Linked DNA regions of Thiorhodovibrio frisius. The protein of the gene in region 2 interacts with the protein of the main gene of each other region in a pairwise test. Links are inferred from orthologs where the notes say so. Each region holds a gene or a part of one and is shown on either strand. Other genes may lie near its edges. The genes, in order: Thiofri_RS21570 and Thiofri_RS04295.

Evidence for each region.
Region 1: the proteins of Thiofri_RS04295 (region 2) and Thiofri_RS21570 interact in binary tests that used the Escherichia coli proteins (3 or more experiments, as listed by UniProt). The link is inferred for Thiorhodovibrio frisius from one-to-one orthologs.

Annotation. Positions count from the first base shown.
Region 1 is NZ_CP121471.1:4,727,307-4,730,606, reverse strand. The notes cover bases 3-2,986. They hold Thiofri_RS21570 (DEAD/DEAH box helicase), read left to right. Parts: upstream 3-772; coding sequence 773-2,200; downstream 2,201-2,986. Other genes in these bases: Thiofri_RS21565 (uracil-DNA glycosylase), read right to left, coding at 2,234-2,986; Thiofri_RS21575 (hypothetical protein), read left to right, coding at 245-673. Also shown: more of Thiofri_RS21565, read right to left, coding at 2,987-3,300. UniProt on the Escherichia coli protein: DEAD-box RNA helicase involved in the assembly of the 50S ribosomal subunit at low temperature. Exhibits RNA-stimulated ATP hydrolysis and RNA unwinding activity. Acts before DeaD.
Region 2 is NZ_CP121471.1:866,961-870,051, reverse strand. The notes cover bases 317-3,091. They hold Thiofri_RS04295 (bifunctional tRNA (adenosine(37)-C2)-methyltransferase TrmG/ribosomal RNA large subunit methyltransferase RlmN), read right to left. Parts: upstream 2,370-3,091; coding sequence 1,263-2,369; downstream 317-1,262. Other genes in these bases: ndk (nucleoside-diphosphate kinase), read right to left, coding at 2,402-2,830; pilW (type IV pilus biogenesis/stability protein PilW), read right to left, coding at 406-1,230; Thiofri_RS04305 (helix-turn-helix domain-containing protein), read right to left, coding at 317-369. Also shown: more of Thiofri_RS04305, read right to left, coding at 1-316.

The DNA.
Region 1 (3,300 bases), 3.9 Mb from region 2 along the record:
TGCCGAAACCCTTTGAGATTTCGGCTCGTTCTGGGCCGGGTGACGGCCACGGGGGACGCCGTAAATCCATCCATGGAGGCTTCCCGGCGGCGTGAGGGAAATGGCCAATGGTTGACTAATTTCATCGACAATCATTCGTGTTGCCATCAAGCTGTGCCTCATTCAAACAGCGCAGGCTTGATCAGGGCTGAGTCACAGGCTGACCAGAGAGTGCGCGCGACTCCACGAAAGAGGTTGATGAAAAATGGACAGTTTTACGCGAAATTACAGCATTATTCTGGGCGTGATTGTGGTTTTGGTGCTGGGCTTTTGGATTAAGTCTAGCTGGCAACCGCGCGTTTGGGAACTAAATAATCTGCTTGAGGCTGATTCCACCCTGGCCGACTATCCCTATCAGTTCCGGGTGCGCTCGTTCGAAAATGGTCTGGCTATTCTGTCTACGCCACGCAATCAAAGTTTTCCGGCCTATCTTTTTTTGCAGGTGATTCACCCCGAGCTGGCCGGCAAGGATCAGGGTGATCCCGCCATGGTTGCCGCCCAGCAGGAGTTGATTAAGCACCAAAAAGGCGCTCAGACTCTGATACTCGGCCAGCCGGATGTCGAGCGGGTGGATTGGGAACTGGATGTCAAATGGTTGTCCGATCATGGCGTGCATGCATCGGCGAACCCTTAAAGCCGTTCTGGTCGTGCTGGCGGCAGAGCACTCGGGTGTGAGTTTTCGGGTATCCTTACTGTGAATCAGACGGATTCATTATCAGGGGTGGTCGGGACCATGAAAGCTAGCGGGATGATACCCGAGCAGAACAGCGTACAGAACCCTCCTCGGGCGGACTCTGAAGCCAGTCTTCCGATCAGCCCCCTAGCTGAGTCCCAAACTGGCTCCCAAGTTGGCTCCCAAACCGGCTCCCAAACCGGCTTTGCCGTCTTCCCACTGGCAGAGCCCCTGCAACGGGGCCTGGTCAAGGCGGGCTTTAGCGAACCGACGCCGGTGCAACAGGCGGTGATTCCCGCTGCGCTTGCGGGCGCGGATTTGCTGGTCGCCGCCGCCACCGGCTCGGGTAAGACCGCCGCCTTTCTGTTACCCGTGATGCAGCGCCTGCTCGAGCGCCCGGCGCCGCGTGCCGCGACCCGGGTGCTGATCCTGGTGCCAACGCGCGAGTTGGCAACCCAGATTGAGACGCATTTTTTTGCCCTGGGCAGCTACAGTCGCCTTGGCATCGGGGTCATCATCGGTGGCGCGTCGCGGGCGCGCCAGATTTCCATCCTGCGCAAGAACCCCGAGTTGATTGTCGCCACCCCAGGGCGCCTGCTCGATCAGCTGCGCGCCGGTGAGGTGGACCTTGGCGATCTGGAATGCCTGGTGCTTGACGAGGCTGATCGCATGCTCGACCTGGGCTTTGCCGAGGACGTTTTGGCCATCCTGGAGTGTTGCAATCCCGCGCGCCAGTCGCTGCTGTTCTCGGCCACCCTGCATCATCGCCATCTTCAGGGCCTGATCGGTCCTGCGCTGCGTGAGCCGCAGGTGTTGCGCATCGATTCCCCGCGCGCGCCGTCTGCGCTGATCCGCCATCAGCTTATCCGCAGCAATGACCTGGTGCAGAAACAGGCGCAATTGCTTGGCCTGCTGGGCACCGAGCCGGTACGTCTGGCGCTGGTGTTTGTCAACCAGCGCGAGCGCACCCTGGAGTTGACAGGGCAGTTGCGTGCTGCGGGCCATCGCGCCGCTGCTCTGCATGGGGAGTTGGACCAGCGTGAGCGCGAGCGGGTGCTCGGGTTGTTTCGTGCTGGTCAGCTGCGCATGCTAGTGGCCACCGAAGTGGCCGCACGCGGCCTGGATATTCCTGATGTGGATCTGGTGGTGCACTATGATCCACCCCCGCGTGGTGATGACTACCTGCACCGCAGCGGGCGCACCGGACGCGCTGGCGCTGTTGGCCTCGCTGTCACCTTGGTGACGGCAGCCGACTGGCATCGCATGGACAACATCCGCCGCTACCTGGGGCTGGAACTTGAGGAACGGGTACTGCCCGGCCTCAAAGCCAGTTTTCGCATCCCGCCCAAGCGCGGCAAGGCGAAGGGGTCACGCAGCGGTAAGCCGAAGGGGGCTGGCGCTCAAGCCGCGACGGCAGTCAAGCCTAAGGGCCGCTGGCGGGATCGTAAACAGCTTGGTCGTCCACGCGGACCTAGGTCGCCATCTTGACCAGGTCACCCGGCCCCAGAACGAGCCGAAATCTCAAGGGGTTTCGGTATAGAGGTCGCGCAGGCGCCGCGCAACCTGCTGCAAGTCCTCCCAGCCGCGTGCCTTCTCCGCCGGGGTGCGCAGGTAGTAGGATGGGTGATAGGTCACCAGTAGCGGAATCCGCTCCGGGCCGAAACTGTGCCAGCGCCCGCGCAGTCGCCACAAGGCGTCGCCGGTTTGCAGCAGCGCCTGCGCCGAGATGCGCCCAAGGCACAGCAGCAGTTGCGGGGCGACCAGCGCGATCTGGCGTTCGATAAAGGCGCGGCAGATGGCGGTTTCCTCGGGTAGCGGATCGCGGTTGCCGGGCGGGCGGCATTTGATGATATTGCCGATGTAGACTTGCTCGCGTGGCAGATCGATGGCGGCGAGCATGCGGGTGAGCAGTTGCCCGGCGCGCCCAACAAAGGGCTCGCCCTGACGATCCTCGTCTTCTCCAGGCGCCTCGCCGATAAGCATCAACCGGGCCTGGCGGTTGCCGACGCCAAAGACGGTCTGACTGCGGCGTTCGCACAGCCCGCAGCGCCGACACTGGCTGACCTCGGTCTCCAGTGTTGGCCAGTCCATGGCGGCGATGGCTTGGGCATCGGCGGCATTTGGGGCCTGGGCTGGCGGCGGTGCAGGGCTGCCGGTCGCGGGGCCAGAGGGCACTGGCGGACGAGCCGAGGCAATAGGCGTGTCCGGTGGGAGAGGGGCTGGCTGGGTTGGCGTCGGTGGGGGCGTTGGTGGCTGTGAAGACCTGGTGGCAGCATGCCTTGCCTGAGCGGATGTCCCAGTGTTCCCGCCGTTACCTGCACCAGTGCCCCCTCCAGCGCCCAGGGCCGCTCTGGCCGCAGCCATACCAGCCAACCCGCTGGTCGATGAGGCTGCAGCCGGCGTCGCCAGGCCTGTGGTGCTGGCGTGGCCCTGGGTTGGCGGCGCTGCGGGAAGCGCCATCTCGTTGCCACTCTCGAGGTCGGCGCTCACCTCGCCTTCAGCGAAGGTCTCCAGTTCGGCGTCAAAGCTGTCGCGCGGACGCCACAGCACGACACCCACGGCCTTCAGGTAGCGGCGGCTGCGCGCGA
Region 2 (3,091 bases):
CAGTGGGGCCAGCGGGATGGCAAAGGAACGGCTGTTATCTGCTCGCGCCCGTGCGACAGGCATGGTGGGATGACTATCGGCTGGCTGCACGCGCCGATATTGATCGAGCAGCGGGGCCGGATCCAGCCCGAGTGTGCGCGCATAGGCGCGCAGATAGCCGATCACGAAAACTTCGCTCGGCAATCCCTCGTAGTGGTCGTCCTCCAGCGCGGTGATGGTGCTGACAGACAAATGCAACTCGGCCGCGATCTGCGCCAAGGTAATATTGGCCGTCTCCCGTGCCACTCTGAGCTGCCGTCCAACGCTGTCGTGAAGTGGATCGACCGTATCGGTGTGAAGCGCGGGCGTCGGTTCGTCAATGCTGTGCATGGGTTCAGGCCGGTGGCGGATATTGGATGGCATAGTCTAGGGGGCGAGCTCCATGATCTCGGTTGCATCCGGGAAGCGCTGACGCAGGGAGGTTTCAAGTTTCTTGGCCGCAGCGGTGTTGCCCAGCGCGCGCTCGATGCGCACCGCAAGCAACAAGGCCTGGGGCGTGGCCGCATTTCCGGCTGCGACATAACGTGCCATATAGCCGCGCGCGCCCTGGGCATCGCCATTCGCGAGGTTCTGGCCGGCCATGTTGAGCAGCGCCGGACCGAATCTTGGATTCTTCTCCAGTGCCTGGCGCCAATAACGCTCCGCCTTAACTGTATCGCCAGCACGCCGTGCGCAGTCTGCGGCATTCGCCAGGGCCACCTCCGGGTTGGCGTAGAGCGGGTTGTCGAGCGCCTTCTGAAACTGTTCATCCGCTTCCCGATAACGCGCTTGCTTGCACAGTATCACGCCCCAGGCATTGCGATAGTCAGGATTTTTCGCATCGATCTCGACGGCTTTTTGGAATTGCTTCTCGGCGTCCGCATGCTCGCCAATGCGCTGATAAACAATCGCCAGCATGTAGCGCGCGCGCGCGCTGCCACGATCTTCTCGCACCGCTTGCTTGGCGCGGGTCAAGGCGGCATCAATCTGACCGCGTTGCAGATAGGCGGAAGCCATGTTGACGTAGAGATCAGCCGGGCTTTCCGGCGCAGTGCCAAGCTCGACCTGGAGATCGTGATCGTCGAGGTCGTCCTTGTCACCGCTCGGCAGCAGGGTCGTGCAACCCGAGCCAAACAGGGCAACCGCCAGCGCAGTGGGCAGCAGGAATCTGAATTGATGTCCGGCTTGATCAGTCGGCAGCGGTCCGGTCAAAGCCATTCTCCGGTGAATGAGCGCGAGTTCGGTCATGCTGCTGGCCTCGCGAGGTCCAGCTCGACCCGCTGCGGCGCCCCGCGCCGGCGGTTTTCGACCCGGCCAACGAGCTGACCGCAAGCGGCGGCAATGCCGTCGCCACGCGTTTTGCGGGTGGTGGTGACCAGACCAGCGCCGATCAGGCGCAGGCGAAAGGCATCGACCCGCTCGGGCGGACTGGTCGCAAAGCCGCTGCCGGCAAATGGATTGAACGGGATGAGGTTGACCTTAGAAGGCACGCCCTCGAGCAGACGAATCAGCGCTTTGGCATGCGCTAGGCTGTCGTTGACGCCATCGAGCATGACATACTCCCAGGTGATGCGTCGCCGCTTGTCGGAACCGGCGTAAGCTTTGCAGGCAGGGATCAGTTCCTCGAGCGGATATTTGCGATTGATCGGCACCAGTTCATCGCGCAACGCATTGTCCGGCGCATGCAGCGAAACCGCCAGCGAGACATCGGCAACCTCTTTGAGCCGGTAGATATTGGGCACCAGCCCGGAGGTGGACAGGGTCACCCGGGTCTTGGCCAGCATATAGGCCAGATCATGTTGCATCACCGCCATGGCCTGCACCACGGCGTCGAAATTAGCCAGCGGCTCGCCCATGCCCATCAGCACCACATTGGTTGGGGCAAGACCAGTGCGACGAGTCGCGGCCCACACCTGACCGATGATCTCACCTGGCGTCAGGTTGCGGCTGAAGCCCTCACGCGCGGTGGCGCAAAAACGGCAGTCAAGCGCGCAACCAACCTGAGATGACACACATAGGGTACGTCTTTTCCCCTCCGGGATGAAGACCGTCTCGACCCGCTGCCCATCGCCCAGCTCGAGTATCCATTTCACTGTGCCATCGGGCGCCGGTTGCTCCAGCGCGATCCGGGGCAGTTCGCAGGGGCACCGCAACGCCAGGGACTGACGCATGGCCGCCGGCAGGTCGGTCATGAGATCAAAATCCAGCACGCCATGCTTGTGCACCCATTTGAACAGATTGCGACCATGAAAGGCCTTGCCGCCATGCGCAATGGCGAGCTGCTCGCAACCCTTGAGGTCCAGCTCGAGCGGATTGACAGATTCTTCTGCGTTCAGCAATGGCGTGTTCATTAATGGTCGATTCAGGATGGCCGATAATCCGCTCAGCGGGTGCGCACGCAGACCCCCTCAGGGAAGAAAAAGGCAATCTCGGTCGCCGCCGTGTCAGGTGCATCCGAGCCATGCACGGCATTTTCGGTAAAGGAGTCGGCAAAGTCCGCACGAATGGTGCCGGGTGCAGCTTGGGCGGGGTTGGTGGCACCCATAATCTCGCGGTTAAGCGCGATGGCGTCTTCGCCCTCAAGCGCCATGGCAAGCACCGGACCCGAGGTCATGAAGCCGACCAGCTCGTCGAAAAACGGCTTGCCCTGATGCACCGCATAAAACGCAGCGGCCTGTTCGCGGGACATGTGCAGCATGCGAGCGGCGAGAATGCGCAACCCGGCTTTCTCGAAACGGTCACAAATAGCGCCAATGGCATTCTTGGCAACCGCGTTGGGTTTAATGATGGACAGGGTTTGTTGGACGCTCATGCTGACTCCTTTTGGGCTTGCGCCCGATAAAAAACGAAACTAGGTGCTGGATCGGCGGTGATCGGCAAACTGCGCCAACAGCTGGGCTCGCCTTTCAGGTCGGCCGCCATGATCCAACGACAGCGCACAAGTCTAATCGGGAAAGCGCCCGAAAATCCATCCGTCAAGCGCAAAATATACCAAGCGGACATGGATTTTCGACTTGTCTCGGACCGGGCAGCGGTCACTGGGGATGCAGTAAACCCTGCCCATGGGGCTTCA